Regions from separate parts of the Bradyrhizobium sp. 61 genome, predicted to be linked through region 2. Evidence: predicted binding sites of a transcription regulator. Region 2 holds the regulator's gene; each other region holds the start of a gene.
The links. Region 2 encodes PhoB, which activates phosphate uptake and scavenging genes when phosphate is short. Its sites were predicted from a motif close to TGTCATNNANCTGTCAT; they were not measured.

Region 1 (4,885 bases), on a different contig from region 2:
ACCCAGGCATAGACGATCGAGCTCGCGACGTTCCAGCGCACCGCCGAGACGCGGCGGGCCGCGCCGACGCCGACGATCGCGCCGGTAATGGTGTGGGTGGTCGAGACGGGAACGCCGAGGAAGGTCGCCATGAACAGCGTCGCGGCGCCGCCGGTCTCGGCGCAAAAGCCCTGCATCGGCGTCAGCTTGGTGATGCGCAGGCCCATGGTGCGGACGATGCGCCAGCCGCCCATCAGCGTGCCCAGCGCCATCGCGGCCTGGCAGGACAGCACCACCCAGAACGGTACCGAGAATTCGCCGCCGAGATGGCCCTGCGAATACAGCAGCACCGCGATGATGCCCATGGTCTTCTGGGCGTCATTGCCGCCATGGCCGAGCGAATAGAGCGAGGCGGAGGCGAATTGCAGGATGCGGAAGGCGCGATCGACCGCGAACGGCGTCGAGCGCACCGAAAGCCAGGACACGATCGCGACCAGCATCATCGCAAGCAGGAAGCCGACCAGCGGCGACAGTACGATCGCCAGCACCGCCTTGGACAGGCCGCTCCACACCGCCGCCGAGATCCCCGCCTTGGCCATGCCGCCGCCGACGAGGCCGCCGATCAGCGCATGCGAAGAGGAGGATGGGATGCCCAGCCCCCAGGTCACGAGATTCCAGACGATCGCGCCAACAAGCGCCGCGAAGATCACCTGGGCGTCGACGACCGCGGGATCAATGATGCCGGTGCCGATGGTCTGGGCAACATGCAGCCCGAACACCATGAAGGCGATGAAATTGAAGAACGCGGCCCAGAGCACCGCGAATTGCGGCCGCAGCACGCGGGTCGAAACGATGGTCGCGATCGAATTGGCGGCGTCGTGCAGGCCGTTCAGGAAGTCGAACAGCAGCGCGACGGCGATCAAGCCGACGAGGACAGGAAGTCCGAGCGCAGCATCCACGGCGCGACCCCTGCCCTAAACTTGCTCGATGACGATGCTGTTGATCTCGTTCGCGACGTCGTCGAAACGGTCGGCCACCTTTTCGAGATGGTCGTAGATCTCGACGCCGACGATGAAATCCATCGCGCTGCCATCACGATGCTTGAGGAACAGCTCCTTCAGCCCGATGTCATGGAGATCGTCGACCCGGCCCTCCAGCTTGCCCAGTTCTTCCGTGATCGCGGTCAGCATCGCGACGTTCGGGCCGATCGACTGCATCAGCGGCAACGCGCGCCCCACGAGATTGGCGCATTCGATCAGCAGTCCGCCAATCTCCCGCATCGGCGGCTCGAAGGTGCGGACCTCGAACAGCATCACGGCCTTGGCCGTCTGCTGCATCTGGTCGATGGCGTCGTCCATCGAGGTGATCAGGTTCTTGATGTCGCCACGGTCGAAGGGGGTGATGAAGGTGCGGCGCACCGCCGTCAGCACCTCACGGGTGATGTTGTCGGCGTCGTTCTCGAACTGGTTGACGCGCTGGCAGTAGACCGGCGTCTCCTCGCCCCCGTTCAGCATGCCCTGGAGCGCGATCGAGCCCTGGATCACCGTCTGTGCATGGCGGTCGAACAGGTCGAAGAACCGTTCTTCCTTGGGCAGGAAAGCGCGAAACCATCGCATCATGGGGTAGGCTACCGGTTGGAAATGGCCCGGCCCAAACTGGCCGTCATAAAACTGTCATAGACCATTTCCGCTCCGCGCGCGTGTCATCTCACGCCCGCGGAGTCGGATCATCCACCGGATTCGCGCACCAATGAAATTGGTGCGATATCAAAGGTTTATAGCGAGCGCCGGAAGTAATGAGCGATTTCGCCGATGACGCCGCGGCGGAAGGTGAGCACGCAGACCACGAAGATCGAGCCCTGGATCACCGTCACCCATTGGCCAAAACCCGCCAGATATTGCTGCATGGCGATGATCGCGAAGGCACCAACCACGGGGCCGAAGATGGTGCCGAGACCGCCAACCAGCGTCATCAGCACGACCTCGCCCGACATCGTCCAGTGCACGTCGGTGAGCGAGGCATTCTGCGCCACGAACACCTTCAGCGATCCGGCAAAGCCGGCCAGCGTGCCGGACAGGACGAAAGCCAGGAATTTATATTGGTCGGTCCGGTAGCCGAGCGAGATCGCGCGCGGCTCGTTCTCGCGGATCGACTTCAGCACTTCACCGAACGGCGAGTTGATGATGCGGTAGATCAGCAGGAAGCCGGCGAGGAAGCCGGCCAACACGACGTAATAAAGCACCGTCGGCTTGGAGAGATCGAGCAAGCCGAACATCCGCCCCTGCGGAATGCCCTGAATGCCGTCCTCACCATGGGTGAACGGCGCCTGGAGGTAGATGAAGTACAGGAGCTGCGACAGCGCCAGCGTGATCATCGAGAAATAGATGCCCTGGCGGCGGATCGAGATATAGCCGGTGATGAGCGACAGCCCGAACGCCGCGGCGATTCCGACGAGGATGCCGAGCTCCGGCGGCAGCGCCCACACTTTCAGCGCGTGCGCGCTGCAATAGCCGGCGGTGCCCATGAACATTGCGTGGCCGAACGACAACAGGCCGCCATAGCCGATCAGCAGGTTGAAGGCGCAGGCAAGCAGCGCAAAGCACAGCGCCTGCATCACGAAGAACGGATAGACGCCCGTGAAGGGCACCGACGCCAGCAGCAGCGCCATCACCACGAACACGACCATCTCGTCACGCATCGCGCGCGGGGTTACCGGCAGCGTGTCGTCCGTCAAGGCTGTCATATCAGGCCGCCCTTCCCGTCAGTCCCGTTGGCTTCACCAAGAGCACCAGCACCATCAGCACGAACACGACGGTGTTGGAGGCCTCGGGGTAGAAATACTTGGTCAGGCCCTCGATCACACCGAGCGCAAAGCCGGTGATGATGGAGCCCATGATCGATCCCATGCCACCGATCACGACCACCGCGAACACGACGATGATGAGGTCGGCGCCCATCAACGGCCGCACCTGGTTGATCGGCGCCGAGAGCACACCGGCGAGCGCGGCAAGGCCGACGCCGAGACCGTAGGTCAGCGTAATCATGCGTGGCACGTTGATGCCGAAAGCGCGCACCAGCGTCGGATTTTCAGTGGCGGCGCGCAGGTTAGCACCGAGCCGCGTCTTCTCGATCAGGAACCAGGTGGCGATACACACCACCAGCGAGAAGATGACGACCCAGCCGCGATAGATCGGCAGGAACATGAAGCCGAGATTCATGCCGCCCTTGAGCTGGTCCGGAATCGCATAAGGCAGACCGGAGGAGCCGAAATAGTTCTGGAACACGCCCTGCACGATCAGCGCGATGCCGAAGGTCAGGAGCAGGCCGTAGAGGTGGTCGAGCCCCGTCAGCCATTGCAGCATGGTCCGTTCCAGGATCATGCCGAAGATGCCGACGATAACAGGCGCGATCAGCAGCGCCCACCAATAGTTGATGCCGCCGAGGCTCAGCAGGAAATAGGCAACGAACGCGCCCATCATGTAGAGCGCGCCGTGGGCGAAATTGATGATGTTGAGCATGCCGAAGATCACGGCAAGCCCGAGACTGAGCAGCGCGTAGAACGAGCCGTTGATCAATCCCACCAGTAGCTGAGCGTAAAGAGCCTGCATCGATCCCGCACCCGGTCCCTTCGGCGTTGCCTGAAAATCGCCCGCAGGCCTGATGGCCTGCGGGCGGTTATCTTACTTCTTCAAGAGCGCGCACTTGCTCTCGGACAGCGGCGTGAAAGCCTGGTCGCCCGGCACGGTGCCGACCAGCTTGTAGAAGTCCCACGGCCCCTTGGACTCCGAGGGCTTCTTCACCTCGAACAGGTAGGCGCTGTGGATGGTGCGGCCGTTCGGCTGGATCTCGCCCTTGCCGAACAGGTCGTCCTCCGTCGGCAACGACTTCATCTTCTCGACGACCTTGACGCCGTCATGGGGATTGCCGCCGAGCGCTTCCAGCGTCTTGAGATAGTGACGCACGCCCGCATAGACGCCGGCCTGCACCATGGTGGGCGGCGCGTTGTTCTTCATCTTGTCGGAGAAGCGCTTGGAGAAGGCCCGGGTCTTGTCGTCCATGTCCCAATAGAACGTCTCGGTGAAGTTGAGGCCCTGCGCGGTCTCGAGGCCAATCGCCTTGACGTCGGTGAGGAACAGCAGCAGCGCCGCGAGCTTCTGTCCGCCCTTGACGATGCCGAACTCGGCCGCCTGCTTGATCGAGTTGGTGGTGTCGCCGCCGGCATTGGCAAGGCCGATGATCTTGGCCTTGGACGCCTGCGCCTGCAGCAGGAATGACGAGAAGTCGGGCGTGTTGAGTGGATGCTTGACGCCGCCGACGACCTTGCCGCCGTTGGCGGTGACCACGGCCGTGGTATCGCGCTCGAGCGCCGCACCGAAGGCGTAGTCCGCGGTCAGGAAGAACCAGCTGTCGCCACCGGCCTTCACCAGAGCCTGACCCGTGGTGTGGGCCAGCATGTAGGTGTCGTAGGTCCAGTGCACCGTGTTGGGCGAGCACTGCGCGTTGGTGAGGTCCGAGGTCGCGGCGCCCGAGTTGATGTAGACGCCATTCTTTTCCTTGATGACGTTGTTGACGGCGAGCGCCACGCCGGAGTTCGGCACGTCGACGATGATGTCGACCTTGTCGACGTCGAACCATTGCCGCGCGATCGCGGTGCCGATGTCGGGCTTGTTCTGATGATCGCCGGAGATGATGTCGATCTTCCAGCCCTTCGCCGCAAGGCCGGAATCTTCGACGGCCATCTGGGCGGCGAGCGTCGAGCCGGGACCGCCGAGGTCGGCGTAGAGGCCGGACTGATCGGACAGCGCGCCGATCTTGACGGTCTTGTCCTGCGCAAAGGCTACGCCAGCCGTGGTGACGGCCAACGCCGTGCCGAGCAGAAACGACGCAATCGACTTTTTCATGCTAC
Region 2 (4,885 bases):
GATCACGGAGGCGAGCTTCTGCTTGAGCAGCAGCGACATCTTCTGCACGTGTTCGAAGAAGCCGGGCTTGAGCATGACGTCGAGGACGGCGTTGGCAGCCGAGATCGCGAGCGGATTGCCGCCGAAGGTCGAGCCGTGCGAGCCGGGCCCCATGCCGGCAGCCGCGTCCGCGGTCGCCAGCACCGCGCCGATCGGGAAGCCGCCACCGAGCGCTTTGGCCAGCGACATCACGTCAGGCGTGACGCCGGTGCGGCGATGCGCGAACAGATCGCCGGTGCGGCCCATGCCGGTCTGCACCTCGTCGAACGCGAGCAGCAGGCCCTTCTCGTCGCAGAGCTGGCGCAACGCCCTCAGGAAGGCGGGCGTTGCCGAACGCACGCCACCCTCGCCCTGGATCGGCTCGATCAGGATTCCGGCGGTCTGCGGACCGATCGCCTTCTTGACGGCTTCGATATCGCCATGCGGGACCTGGTCGAAGCCGTCCATCGGCGGGCCGAACCCTTCGAGATATTTTGCCGAACCGGTCGCGGCGAGCGTTGCCAGCGTGCGGCCGTGGAAGGCGCCTTCGAAGGTGACGATGCGGTACCGTTCCGGATGACCCTTGGAGAAGTGATGATGGCGGACCAGCTTGATCACACCTTCCAGCGCTTCGGCGCCGGAATTGCAGAAGAACACGAAGTCCGCGAAGCTTTCATTGCACAGACGCGCGGCGAGCTTCTCGCCGTCCGGGCTCTGGAACAGGTTCGACATGTGCCAGAGTTTGGTGGCCTGCTCCTGCAACGCCTTGACCAACGCAGGATGAGCATGGCCGAGCGCATTCACCGCCACGCCCGAGGTGAAATCGAGATAGCGATCGCCATTGGTCGCAATCAGCCAGCAGCCTTCGCCGCGCTCGAAACCGAGGTCGGACCTGGCGAAAACGGGGAGCAAATGCGGCGCTGCGCTGTTAGTCATGACGATCACTTGAATGTTGCGGACGGCGTGAGCGTGCATTGCGCAACGCACCATTGACCGGCTCGGAAAACGAAACGTGCCGCCTTTTAAGGGCGGCACGCCTGACTATCTTATGCCTGGTGAAACCGGTGTCAATGCCGCCCGGAAAGCCTCGCGAAACGCAGAATCCGTAGTCTTGCGGTGGCGATTTTGCGTGTTTCCGCCACGGAACATGTGGAAGCGAGTCGGCGGACTCTTGCGCGTGAGTCACGCCATATTGTAGCGTTTGGCTTGTCAGATACGACATCTCGTGCAGCAGTTCTGATCCTCTAAGTCCTCATGTACCGGCGTAAGCGTTCGGGCGCATCTGGTGCGCCCGGCGAGCCTTAAGGGATTCTGGCGGCACGGGTTTTTCGAAGCTTAGGCATTCGCCGTGCGGCCGCCAGGATGGCAGGCGCCGGCGAAGGAAAGGGTGCAATGACCGTTTTGACCTGGTCGGATGATCGCGTCGAGCAGCTGAAAAAGCTCTGGGAGGCCGGACTTTCGGCCAGCCAGATCGCCGCTGAACTCGGCAATGTGACCCGCAATGCCGTGATCGGCAAAGTGCACCGGCTCGGCCTGTCGGGCCGCGCCAAGAGCCCTTCATCGGCAGCGCCGCGGCCGCGCAAGGCGCGCCCCGCCCAGCACATGATGAGGGTGACCCGTCCGATCGCACGCGGCAACACCGCGCTGGCGCAAGCCTTCGAAGTCGAGGTCGAGGCCGAACCGGTCACCTACGACAACGTCGTGCCGATGAGCCAGCGGCTGTCGCTGCTGGAGCTGAACGAGGCCACCTGCCACTGGCCGGTCGGCGATCCCTCGAGCCCGGATTTCTTCTTCTGCGGCGGCAAGGCGCTCTCCGGCCTGCCCTACTGCGCCCAGCACTCGCGCGTGGCGTATCAGCCCGCGGCCGATCGCCGGCGCGCGCCGGCGAAGCCGGGTCCGCGCTGAAGTCGTTCTGAGCTCAGAAAGGAGCCGTCACACGATGGCGGCTCAACAAATCCGATGTCGTCCCGGACAAGCGCGCCTTGAGCACGCGCAGATCCGGGACCCTTAACCACCGCAAGATGTGGCTACGGGGACTCGGAGTTACCTTTTCACACAATAACCGATCGCTTTGGGTGTCCCGGACCCGCGCTTGCGCTTGTCCGGGACGACACCGAGAATGTGGCCGCAGCTCACCGAGCTTACGCCTGCTCCGCCTTCGCAAAGCGATCGTCCAGTGCGTAGCCCGCGCCGCGGACGGTGCGGATCGGATCCTGCTCGCGGCCGAGATTGAGCAGCTTGCGCAGGCGCCCGATATGGACGTCGACGGTGCGCTCGTCGATGTAGATGTCACGGCCCCAGACGCTGTCGAGCAACTGCTCGCGCGAGAACACGCGGCCGGGATGCTCCAGGAAGAACTCCAGCAGGCGATATTCGGTCGGGCCGAGATCGATCGGCCGGCCCGAGCGCGCCACGCGGCGCTTGTCGCGGTCGAGCTCGATGTCGCCATAGGCGAGCACGGTGGCGAGCCGCTCCGGGCTGGCGCGCCTGAGCAGGCCCTTCACGCGTGCCAGCAGCTCCGGCACCGAGAACGGCTTGACGATGTAGTCGTCGGCGCCGGTCGCAAGACCCCGCACCCGCTCGCTCTCCTCGCCACGCGCGGTGAGCATGATGATCGGGAGCTGCTTGGTCTCGGGCCGGGTGCGCAGCCGCCGGCACAGCTCAATGCCGGAGAGGCCCGGCAGCATCCAGTCGAGCACGATCAAATCGGGGATATGCTCCTTGAGGCGGGTGTCGGCATCGTCGCCGCGCATCACCGTCTCGACGTCATAGCCGTCGCCTTCGAGGTTGTAGCGGAGAAGCTCGGTGAGAGCTTCCTCGTCCTCAACCACCATAATGCGTGCGCCCATGGTGTTCGTCGCTCCTTAAGTGTTCGGGACCGTCGTGGCGAAGGTCGTCATGTCGCCCTTCGGCCGCTTGTCGGTGATCGCCTGGCCCTCGATCATGTAGAACACGGTCTCGGCGATGTTGGTGGCGTGGTCGCCGATGCGCTCGATGTTCTTGGCGCAGAACATCAGATGGATGCAGAACGAGATGTTGCGCGGATCCTCCATCATGTAGGTGAGGAGCTCGCGGAACAGCGAGGTGCAGATGGCGTCGACTTCCTCGTCGCCCTTCCACACCGCCATCGCCGCCGGCAGATCGTGCGCGGCATAGGCATCCAGCACCGACTTGACCTGTTGCTGCACGAGGTCGGTCATGTGCTCCAGGCCGCGGAACAGCTTGAGCGGATGGAAATCCGTCTCCAGCGCCGCGACGCGCTTGCCCATGTTCTTGGCGAGGTCGCCGATCCGCTCGAGATCGGTGGCGACGCGCATGGCGCCGACGATCTCGCGCAGATCCACCGCCATCGGCTGGCGGCGCGCGATGGTGAGCACGGCGCGCTCCTCGATCTTCTTCTGGAGCGCGTCGAGCTCGGCGTCGATGGTGACCACGCGCTGGCCGAGCGCGACGTCGCGGCGGATCAGCGCGTCGACGGAATCGACGATCATGCGCTCGGCGATGCCGCCCATCTCGGCGACCAGGCGCGTGAGCTCCTGGAGGTCGGTATCGAAGGCCTTTGCGGTATGTTCAGAACCCATGTTCCGTCTCCTCAGCCGAACCGGCCGGTGATGTAATCCTGCGTGCGCCGGTCGGTCGGCGACGTGAAGATCTTGCTGGTGTCGTCGAACTCGATCAGTTCGCCGAGATACATGAAGGCGGTCTTGTCGGAGACGCGCGCCGCCTGCTGCATGTTGTGGGTGACGATCGCGATCGTGTAGTTCTCGGACAGCTCCTGGATCAGCTCCTCGACCTTGGCGGTCGAGATCGGGTCGAGCGCCGAGCAGGGCTCGTCGAACAAGATCACCTCGGGCCGCACCGCGACCGTGCGGGCGATGCAGAGGCGCTGCTGCTGGCCGCCGGAGAGCGACAGGCCGGAGGCGTTGAGCTTGTCCTTGACCTCGTTCCACAGCGCGCCGCCGCGCAGCGCGTTCTCGACGCGGTCGTCCATCTCGGACTTCGAGATCTTCTCGTAAAGGCGGATGCCGAAGGCGATGTTCTCGTAGATCGTCATCGGGAACGGCGTCGGCTTCTGGAACACCATGCCGACGCGGGCGCGCAGCAGATTGAGGTCCAGCTTGGGGTCGAGGACGTTGGTCTGGTCGAGCATGAGCTGACCGGTGACGCGCTGGCCCGGATAGAGGTCGTACATCCGATTGAAGATGCGCAGCAGGGTCGACTTGCCGCAGCCCGACGGGCCGATGAACGCCGTGACGCGGTTGGTGCCGAGCGCCAGATTGATGTTCTTCAGCGCGTGCTGCTCGCCGTAGTAGAAATTGAGGTTGCGCACCGTCACCTTGGCCGGAGCTTCGGGCAGCACCGGCGCCTGCGGCAAACCACCGGCCGCGCTCATCGATACGGAAAGATCACTCATTTTGCGGTCCTCTCGGCGCTCAGAATGCGCGCGCCAATATTCAGGGCAAGAACGGTCAGGGTGATGAGCAGCGCGCCGCTCCAGGCGAGCTGCTTCCAGTAGGCGTAGGGGCTCTGCACGAAATTGTTGATGGTGACCGGCAGGTTCGCCATCGTCTTGTTCAGACCCAGGCTGAAGAACTGGTTCGACAGCGCGGTGAAGAGCAGCGGCGCGGTCTCGCCGGCGACGCGGGCGGTGGCCAGCATCACGCCGGTGATGAGGCCCGAGCGCGCCGCGCGATAGGCGATGCGCTTGATCACCAGCGAGCGCGGCAGGCCGAGCGCCGAGGCCGCCTCACGCAGTGCGTTCGGCACCAGCAGCAGCATGTCCTCGGTGGTACGCAGCACCACCGGGATGACGATGACCGCGAGTGCGAGTGCGCCGGCAATCGCCGAGAAGCCGCGCATCGGCACC
Region 3 (4,885 bases), on a different contig from region 2:
ATCAGGCCGTATTCGGCGAGCGCATGCATGCGCCGCGTCTCGGTCTCGCGCGGTTCGAGGAAACGCAGCGGCTCCGGGATCGGCACCTGATAGACCAGCACCTGGTTCGCGTGCAGCGACGTCTCCGGGATGCGGTGACGCGTCTGGATTACGGTTGCATCTTCTGTTGCCGTGGTCGTGGCGACGCCCGCGGTCTTGGCGAAGAATTTGCGGATCGAGATCGCATTCGTCGTGTCGTCGGAACCCTGGTCGATCACCTTCAGCACATCCTGCGGCCCAAGGATCGCGGCTGTGACCTGCACGCCGCCGGTGCCCCAGCCATAGGGCATCGGCATTTCACGGCTGGCGAACGGCACCTGATAACCGGGGATTGCGATGGCCTTGAGGATCGCGCGGCGGATCATCCGCTTGGTCTGTTCGTCGAGATAGGCGAAATTGTAGGCGGGCGCGTTCATTCCGCGGCCTCCTTCATGGCATCGGGCGCATTGGCCTCGGCAAATTCCTTGCGCAGCTTGCGAAGGAGGCCGAGCTCGGACTGGAAGTCGACATAATGCGGCAGCTTCAGATGCTCGACGAAGCCGGTCGCCTGGACGTTGTCCGAATGCGACATCACGAATTCTTCATCTTGCGCGGGGGCCACGGCTTCTTCGCCGAGCTCGCGGGCACGCAGCGCACGGTCGACCAGCGCCATCGACATGGTCTTGCGCTCGCTCTGGCCGAAGGCGAGACCATAGCCGCGGGTGAAGCACGGCGCTTCCGTCGCCGAACCCTTGAACTGGTTGACCATCTGGCACTCGGTGAGCTCGATGGAGCCGAGCGGCACGGCGAAGCCGACGTCCTCCGCGAAAAATTCGACCTCGGCCTCGCCGAAGCGTATCTCGCCGACGAAGGGATGGTTGCGGCCGTAACCGCGCTGGGTGGAATAACCCATGGCCAGCAGAAAGCCTTCGTCACCGCGCGCGAGGTTTTGCAGGCGCAGGTCGCGATCGGCCGGGAAGTTCAGCGGTTCGCGCGTGAGATCGCCGACGCTGGCGCCGTCTTCGGCCCGCGGCGAGGATTCGATCAGCCCGTCGCGGCCCAGAATGTCGGTCACACGCGGCGTGGGCGCCGTCGAAGCTTCGGCCGTCGCCGGCACTTCAGGCACAAAGCCCTGGCCAAGCGAGGGATCGAGCAGACGATGCGTGTAGTCGAAGGTCGGCCCGAGGATCTGGCCGCCGGGAATATCCTTGAAGGTCGCCGACACGCGCCGCTGTACCCGCATCGCGCCGGTCTCGACCGGCTCGCTGGCGCCGAAGCGCGGCAGGGTGGCGCGGAAGGCGCGGACCAGGAAGATCGCCTCGATCAGATCCCCGCGCGCCTGCTTGATGGCGAGCGCCGCGAGCTCGCGGTCGTAGAGCGACCCTTCGCTCATGACGCGGTCCACGGCGAGGCCAAGCTGCTCCGAGATCTGATCGAGCGTGACTTCGGAAATGCTCTGGTCGCCACGCCGCGCATTGGCGAGCAGGCGATGGGCGTTCTCGATGGCGCGCTCGCCGCCTTTGACTGCGACATACATGCGACTAGCTTCCCTTGTTCACGACACGCGTGGTGCGCGGAATCGCAACCACGGCATCATCGGCAACCAGCACCAAATCGATGCCGCGCGGAAACAGCGCCTCGTTGAACTGCAGCCGTTCGAACAGGTCGAAAGGCCTGATCGAGGCCTGAAGCGTCGCGACACCGTCGATGCCGGGGCCACGCAGTTCGAAACTGCGCCCCGAATTCAGGCTCTCGACCTGAAGGATCACCGTGGTCGAACGATCCGGATACTCATTCGTGCCCAGCGCGAAGCGCTCGAGCGACGGCAGCGCCGCGCCGTCGCTGATCAGCGCGAAACTCGCGATCGAAGAGTCCTGCACCACCGGCGCGCCGGTGTGGAACTTGAGCCATTTCACCACGTCCGACCTCTCCGCCATCCGGGCATCGAGCCAGAGCGGAGTGTCGTGATCGAACAGCGTCAGCGCGATCGCGGCTGTGCCGCGCATCGTTGGCTCGGGCGCTCCCGCCATCGGCACGATGCGCTGGACCGAGCCCGGCCGCGCCATCGCGTCCATGACGGAACGAAAGGTCGATTGCGCCGACAAGACTTTGTCGACGAAACCCGGCGGCAGTTCCGCAATCGTGGTCATGGCCTCACCCCTCACCGCGCACCATGGTGTAGAAATCAACCTTCGTCGCGGCGGTCTCGGCGGCCGCCTGCTTGCGCTGGATCATAAGCTGCTCGCGCAACGGCGCGATAACGTCACGCTCCACCGCCTCACCGAAATCACTGGACTGCGCCAGTGCGTCGCACAGCGCGATCAGCCGCGCCTTTTCGCCATCGCGCCCCAGCGTGTAGCCGAAGCCGACCTCGCCGCTCGCGAGCCGGACCGCCGCGCGAGACACCGTGGCTTCACCGAGATTGAACGGCGCGCCGTCGCCGCCGACCCGGCCGCGCAGCATGACGAGACCGTATTCCGGCGCGCGCAGCTCCTGATGAGCCGGCAGGGCGAGAGCGCGGAGGCGAGCGGCGATCTCGCCCGCCTCCGCGTGCGCCAGCACGGCCATCGCGGCCTTGCGCTGGACTTGCTGGTTGTTGTGCTGGGTCACCAAATCCACCGAGCTTTTGACAGAACTTGCCGAATCCAAGTTGTCTATGATAATAGACAACTTGATACGGAAGCGCCATGACTGTTTCGTGACAAACGTGTGATTTCTGAAGTAGGCTTCTCGGCGACATGAGCATGCAGGACACAGCCTCTTCGGGCGTCGCGCTGTGGCGCCTCGTTGCCGACGGCATCGAGCGTGGCATCGCCGACGGCCGCTTTGCGGCCGGCGACAAGCTGCCGGGCGAGATGGAGATCGCCGAAACCTATCGGGTGAACCGCCACACCGTGCGGCGCGCGCTGGCCGCGCTTGCCGAGCGCGGCATCGTGCGCGCCGAACGCGGCAGCGGAACCTATGTCGAGGCGCAGCGCCTCGCTTATCCCTTGCGCTCGCGCACCCGCTTCTCCGAGATCGTCGGCGCCGATGGCCGCAAACCGCATGGCCGGCTGATCGAGGCGTCCGGCGATGTCGCGACCCGCGAACTGGCGCGCGAACTGGGATTGAAGGCCGGCGCGCCGCTGGTGCGGATCGAGGCGATCCGCCTCGCCGACCGCACGCCGATCTGCGTCTCCACCACCTGGCTGTCAGCGGAATTGTTTCCGGGCGCGGGCGAAGTGTTCGCCGCGACGCGCTCGATGACGAAACTGCTCGAGCATTACGGCGTCCGCGACTACAGCCGCGGCGCGACCCGGATCACCGCCGGCATCGTGGACGCGACCGATGCCGCGCGGCTCGATCTGCCGCTGGGACGGCCGATCCTGGTGGTCGACGCGACCGACCACGATCTCGCCGGCAAGCCGCTGGTGACCAAGCACTCGCGCTTTGCAGCGGAGCGCGTGGAGTTTCTGGTGGAGAACGGGTGAGCGGGCGACCACGCAGGGCTAGTAGGGTGGGCAAAGGCGCACTTGCGCCGTGCCCACCATCTCTCCCCGATATCTAAGCAGAATTGGTGGGCACGCTTCGCTTTGCCCACCCTACGGCGCCGGCGATCAGGCGACAGCTCGCCGCCCAATGATCGCAAACCGCAGCTTGCTCGAGATGAAATCGATCGCGGCGACGGCGACCAGAATCATCAGGATCAGGAACGACACCCGCTGCCATTCCAGCACGCGGATCTGCTCGGCGAGCTGGAGGCCGATGCCGCCGGCGCCAACGATGCCGATGATCGTTGCCGAGCGCGTGTTGGATTCGATGAAATAGAGCACCTGGCCGGCGATCACGGGCAGCACCTGCGGCAGCAGGCCGAAGCGGATTTCGTGCAAAGCACTGCCGCCGGAGGCGCGGACGCCTTCGACCTGCTTCTGGTCGGCGCCTTCGATCGCCTCCGAGAACAGTTTTCCGAACGCACCGAAATCCGACACGGCAATCGCCAGCACACCGGCGAACGGGCCGAGGCCGACGACATTGATCCAGACCAGCGCCCAGATCAGGGTGTCCACGCCGCGGATCGAATCCAGGAAGCGGCGAACCGGAAAACGCAGGATCTGCGAGGGTATGACGTTGCGCGCGGCCAGCAGGCTGACCGGAAGCGCGAACACCGCCGCCAGCGTCGTGCCGAGCAGCGCGATCGACAGCGTCTCGCCCAGCGCCTTCAGATAGACCGGCAGCGAGGAACCAGGATCGGGCGGGATCATCATCAGGCTGATCCAGCCGAGCTGGCTCAGCCCTGCAAGGAATCGCGACGGCGAGAAGTCGAGATCGACGAGGCCGTAAACCAGGATCGCAAACGCCGCGACGATCATCGCCGGCATCGCGAGCCGCGCCGAGGCGGGCCGGTCGAACACATCGGGATAGCGCGCGCGAAGCTCTCGCGGGTCGACCTCCTGCGGCCTCGTCACGTCCGTGCCTCCTTGCCGAACAGACGGCCGCGCAGCCAGCCCGTGGTGATGTCGATGATGAAGACCGTGATGATGATGGTGAGCAGGATGGCACTGACGTCGGAGTAATAGAACTTGCGGATGGCGACGACAAGCTCCTGGCCGATGCCGCCGGCACCGACGAAGCCCATGACCGAGGCCTCGCGGACGTTGATCTCGAAGCGGAGCAGCGCATAGCTGGCATAGCCCGCGGTCACCTGCGGCACCACGGCGAAGCGCATGCATGAGAGCCAGCTCGCGCCGGTCGAGCGGATGCCTTCGACCGGCTTCATGTCGGCATTCTCGACGATCTCGGAGAACAGTTTGCCGAGCGCGCCGGTGGAGTGGATCGCGATCGCGAGCACGCCGGCCATCGGCCCGAGGCCGAAGGCGATCACGAAGAT
Region 4 (4,885 bases), on a different contig from region 2:
CGATCGGTATCCGAGATAGAATTTGACGAACCGGCGGCATGGCGACCCTCATGCCGGACCGGGCTAACCAACGGGAATTCGACCATGTCGGACCTAGACCGTAACTACGCTTCTCCTTTCGGCAGGGCCGCCGGGCGTGTTGACGCCGCGACGGTCGATGCCGGCCTGCGCGCCTATATGCTGCGCATCTACAATTACATGAGCATCGGCCTCGCCATCACCGGCCTGGCCGCGCTCGGCGTCTATATGGCCGCCGTGACCGACGTTCCGACCCCGGAAGCCGTCCGTGTCGGCAAGCTGTTCCTGACGCCGTTCGGCTACGCGATGTTCGTCAGCCCCCTGAAGTGGCTGTTCATGCTCGCGCCGCTCGCGATGGTGTTCGTGATCTCGGCGGGCATCAACCGTCTCGCCCCCTCGACCGCGCAGATCCTGTTCTGGGTGTTCGCGGCGCTGATGGGCATCTCGCTGTCCTCGATCTTCCTGGTGTTCACGCACACCTCGATCGTGCGGGTGTTCTTTATCACCGCGGCCACGTTTGGCGCACTGAGCCTCTACGGCTACACCACCAAGCGTGATCTGACCGGGATGGGCTCGTTCCTGTTCATGGGCCTGATCGGCATCATCATCGCGAGCCTGGTCAACCTGTTCCTGGCCAGCACGATGCTGCAGTTCATCGTGTCCGTGGTCGGCGTGCTGGTGTTCGCCGGCCTCACCGCCTGGGACACCCAGCGGCTGAAGAACGACTACATCTACGGCTACGCCTCGGCCGGCGGTGACATCGCAGAGCGTGCGGCCATCACCGGCGCGCTGTCGCTGTACCTGAACTTCATCAACCTGTTCACGCTGCTCCTGCAGCTCCTCGGCCAGCGCGACTAAGCGCTTCGACGATGGAACGGATACGAACCCCGGCCGAGAGGCCGGGGTTTTTGTTTGGGCCGGGATGCGCGACGCCCCCCCGCTGTCATCGCCCGCCTTGTGCGCAATTGCGCACTGGGGCGGGCGATCCAGTACGCCGCAGCGGCTCGGTTCTAGCCGCGCTGTCTCGGAGTACTGGATGCCCCGCCTACGCGGGGCATGACAGCGGAGAAGATTGGAGGCCTGCTGCGCTGGCAATGACGGAGCATGGGGAAGCGGCGTTGCCCCTTCCAGTGACCGCGGGAAGGCTCTAATCTCGCCGCCATGTCCGCACCTGAGATCAGGCCCGCCATTGAGGCCGACCTTCCCGCCATCACCGCCATCTACAAGCAGGCCGTCCGCGAGGGCACCGCGACATTCGAGCTGGCGCCGCCGGATCTGGCCGAGATGACGCGCCGCTACCGCGCGCTGATCGACGGTGGCTATCCCTATTTCGTCGCCATCCTCGATCGTAGCGTCGCCGGCTATGCCTATGCCGGCGCCTACCGGCCGCGGCCGGCCTACCGCTTCACGGTCGAGAACTCGATCTATCTCGATCCCGCGTTCCACCGCCGCGGCATCGGCTCGTTGCTGCTGGACCGGCTGATCGCCGAATGCGAGGCGCGCGGCTTCCGCCAGATGATCGCGGTGATCGGCGATTCCGCCAATGCCGGCTCGATCGGCGTGCACACGCGCGGCGGTTTCAAGATGATCGGCACGCATCCCAATGTTGGCCTGAAATTCGGCCGCTGGCTCGACACGGTGATGATGCAGCGGGATCTGGGCGAGGGCGCGAGCACGGTGCCGAAATAGCCTCGTAGGGCGGGCAAAGCGACTTGTCCGCCGAAGCTCGGAGAGCGAAGGCGGAAGCGTACCCACCATGCCCGGCGATTGAGGAAAGGCGCGGTGCGCCTTTGCCCACCCTACGGCACCGTCCGTAAGGCTAAACCACCGCCAGCTTGCGATCGATCACCAGCAGCACGCGCTCGAGCTCGTGGCCGCGGCGCAGGATCAGGCCGGTCGCCGAGATCACACTGTACATGCCCTGCTTGCGCGCCAGCCGCGGGTCCTTCTCGATGCGATAGATCGGCACTTCCGAGGCGCGGCGGAAGACCGAGAACACCGCGCGGTCCTTCAGGAAGTCGATGGCATAGTCGCGCCACTCGCCGTCGGCGACCATGCGGCCGTAGAGGTTGAGGATGCGGTTCAGTTCCAGCCGGTTGAATGTCACCCGGTTGGGTTGGGCATTCGCAGCGGTGGGGCGCGCCACTGCGCGCTGCTCGCTCGGATCGGCATCCTCCGGCGTCAGACTCATCGAGCGCCTCCTCCTCTCGCGGCATGATCGCATCCGCGAAGGACCGTCCCCGGAACCGCGGATCATGACAATTGCATGATCGCGCCAACCGTTCCCCGCCGCAAGGGGCTCTTCACTCAACTGATTGAATCGGGTGCGAATCGGAGCACACGCAGGAGTGGAATTCTGTCGCGGCAAACCGTCACGGGATCGTTAGAAGGAATCTTGATATCGCCGCTTTTCCGCCAAGCGCCTGCCGCCCTGCATTGCGAAAAGACCTGTGTGCGTTGACCCGGTCCTTTCGGTTCCGGATTCCTCAGCCCCCAGCCCCCCGGGGCCGTCAGGATCGGGTCTGTACGCGCGACAAGGGGGGCCAACGCAAGTTGGTCCTTTTTGGTTTGTGCCGAGATGTTTCCGGCACGACCAACTTCTCCCTGATTAACGCGAAGACAACTCGCTCCCCTCATCCTGAGGAGCCGCGAAGCGGCGTCTCGCAGGATGGAAGGCCGCGCTGCATCAGCCGGGCCTGCATGGTTCTCGCGGCGATGCGTAGCATCGTCCGCCTCGCGCGCAAGGGCGCTCCTCACCATGAGGCGTGAGAGCGAGTGCGACGCTGGCGAGAGAAATCGGATCTAGTGCAGCGACGTGTAGGCTGCGCCGAGCATCGCACCCGGCTTCTCACGGCTGCCGTCCTGGACATAGACCACAGCGCCGTCGACGCCGTCGCGCGTGAGATTTTCCAACGGCACCGTCCAGCTTTCCGGACGCCCGTTCCAGTCGCCGACCTTGAGCAGGTTGCGCACGACGTTGTGATAGGTGATCTGCTGCCCGCGATTTTCACCACGGCTGATTGCGATCGGCACCGATTTCGTGATCGAGCAGATCCAGACCTCACCGTGCGAGACCGCCGACTCCTTGCTCGCCGCCACCGACACGTTGATCTGCTTGCCTGCAAGCGACATCGTCACCGGCACGCTCATTACGCCCGTGCCGTTGTCGGTCTTGCCGATCGCGCTCTCGATGCCGGCGCGATCGCTGCCGATGACATGCGTCGAACCGTTGACCACGACTTGCGGCGTATAGACCTCGCGGTCGCCGCGCATGCGCGAATAGGCGCGCTGCCGCGCCGAGAAGCGCGAATCCGCAAGCGTGTCCTTCCAGCCGAGATAATCCCAATAGTCGATCGGCATGCTCAGCGCGATGATCGACGGGTCGTTGGAGAGATCGCCGATGACCTGGTCGGCGGGCGGGCAGGAGGAGCAGCCCTGCGATGTGAAGAGCTCGACTACGGCGCGAGGATCAGCCTCGGCGGGACGGATGACGGCGACGATGGCGCAGATACCAAGTGCTCCCGACCAGAGTGCACCGGACCAGCGCGAAACCAGATTAGAAGCCATCATTGCAGTCATTTTGAACGTCACACCTCGCACGCGTGGGGGAAGATCCTATCGCCTGATGGTCACCGTAGTCTTACGGGCATCGTACACTCAACCGTCCGGGGCGAGGTTTTCCGCCGGGCGGGACCATCGGACGCGTGTTCTAACGCACGAAGGCGGCCTTGTGATAGGCCGCCCTCGTTTAACCTTCTACTCACGTCGCGGTGAGCCACCGTTCACAAATTCGCGCTTAGGCCGCGAGCTTGCGCAGCACGTAGTGCAGAATGCCGCCGTTCCGGTAGTAATCGAGCTCGTCCAGCGTATCGATGCGGCAAAGCAGCGAAACCCGCTGCAACGAACCGTCGCCGGAGACGATCTCCGCGGTCAGCTTCTGACGCGGCTTCAGGTCGCCGACCAGGCCGCGCAGCGTGACCTTCTCGTCGCCCTTCAGGCCGAGCGACGACCAGGAGGTGCCCTCTTCGAAGGTCAGCGGCAGCACGCCCATGCCGACCAGGTTGGAGCGGTGGATACGCTCGAAGCTCTGGCAGATCACGGCGCGGACGCCGAGCAGGCGCGTGCCCTTTGCAGCCCAGTCGCGCGAGGAACCGTTGCCGTATTCGGCACCGGCGAACACCACCAGCGGCACCTGCTCCTGCTGGTACTTCATCGCGGCGTCGTAGATCGACATCTGCTCGCCGTCGGGCCAGTGCTTGGTGAGACCGCCTTCCGGGATATTTCCGTCAGCGCCCTTCAGCATGAAGTTCTTGATGCGGATGTTGGCGAAGGTGCCGCGCATCATCACTTCATGATTGCCGCGGCGCGTGCCGTACTGGTTGAAGTCGGCCGGACGCACCTGGTGCTCGCTGAGATATTTGCCGGCGGGCGAGGTGAGCTTGATCGAACCGGCCGGCGAGATGTGGTCGGTGGTGATCTTGTCGCCGAACATGGCGAGGATGCGCGCCTCGATGATGTCGGTGACCGGCTCCGGCTCCTTCTTCATGCCGTCGAAATAGGGCGGGTTCTGCACATAGGTCGAGCTCATGTTCCAGCGATAGGTCTCGCTCTCGACCGTCTTGATCTTGCGCCAGTTGGTGTCGCCCTTGAACACGTCGGCATACTTCTTCTTGAAGATCGACGCGGTCACGAACTTCTTCATGAAGGCGTTGATCTCCTTCGTCGTCGGCCAGATGTCCTTGAGGTACACCGGCTTGCCGTCCTTGCCTTCACCGAGCGGCTCGACGGCGAGGTTCTTGGTGACGCTGCCCGCGAGCGCGTGGGCGACGACCAGCGGCGGCGAAGCCAGATAGTTCGCCTGCACGTC

Region 1: IVB46_RS20690 (DUF47 domain-containing protein) is a predicted target of PhoB. The motif match lies at 1,640-1,656, and genes of this name have one in related genera.
Region 3: phnF (phosphonate metabolism transcriptional regulator PhnF) is a predicted target of PhoB. The motif match lies at 2,706-2,722, and genes of this name have one in related genera.
Region 4: IVB46_RS33055 (DUF2794 domain-containing protein) is a predicted target of PhoB. The motif match lies at 2,274-2,290, and genes of this name have one in related genera.

The regions. Positions count from the first base shown of each region.
Region 1 covers NZ_JADPIU010000057.1:39,855-44,739, reverse strand. Annotated here, with positions in the region: gene IVB46_RS20695 (inorganic phosphate transporter) at 1-938, opposite strand, end outside; gene IVB46_RS20690 (DUF47 domain-containing protein) at 954-1,598, opposite strand; gene IVB46_RS20685 (branched-chain amino acid ABC transporter permease) at 1,754-2,722, opposite strand; gene IVB46_RS20680 (branched-chain amino acid ABC transporter permease) at 2,724-3,587, opposite strand; gene IVB46_RS20675 (ABC transporter substrate-binding protein) at 3,660-4,880, opposite strand.
Region 2 covers NZ_JADPIU010000019.1:13,226-18,110, forward strand. Annotated here, with positions in the region: gene IVB46_RS08360 (aspartate aminotransferase family protein) at 1-954, opposite strand, end outside; gene IVB46_RS08365 (GcrA family cell cycle regulator) at 1,411-1,923, shown strand; gene phoB (phosphate regulon transcriptional regulator PhoB) at 2,160-2,867, opposite strand; gene phoU (phosphate signaling complex protein PhoU) at 2,883-3,599, opposite strand; gene pstB (phosphate ABC transporter ATP-binding protein PstB) at 3,611-4,432, opposite strand; gene pstA (phosphate ABC transporter permease PstA) at 4,429-4,885, opposite strand, start outside.
Region 3 covers NZ_JADPIU010000075.1:179,067-183,951, forward strand. Annotated here, with positions in the region: gene IVB46_RS29300 (alpha-D-ribose 1-methylphosphonate 5-phosphate C-P-lyase PhnJ) at 1-455, opposite strand, end outside; gene IVB46_RS29305 (carbon-phosphorus lyase complex subunit PhnI) at 452-1,555, opposite strand; gene phnH (phosphonate C-P lyase system protein PhnH) at 1,560-2,168, opposite strand; gene phnG (phosphonate C-P lyase system protein PhnG) at 2,173-2,637, opposite strand; gene phnF (phosphonate metabolism transcriptional regulator PhnF) at 2,757-3,488, shown strand; gene phnE (phosphonate ABC transporter, permease protein PhnE) at 3,615-4,463, opposite strand; gene phnE (phosphonate ABC transporter, permease protein PhnE) at 4,460-4,885, opposite strand, start outside.
Region 4 covers NZ_JADPIU010000082.1:447,049-451,933, reverse strand. Annotated here, with positions in the region: gene IVB46_RS33065 (Bax inhibitor-1/YccA family protein) at 85-876, shown strand; gene IVB46_RS33060 (GNAT family N-acetyltransferase) at 1,180-1,707, shown strand; gene IVB46_RS33055 (DUF2794 domain-containing protein) at 1,838-2,209, opposite strand; gene IVB46_RS33050 (DUF1223 domain-containing protein) at 2,821-3,597, opposite strand; gene acnA (aconitate hydratase AcnA) at 3,815-4,885, opposite strand, start outside.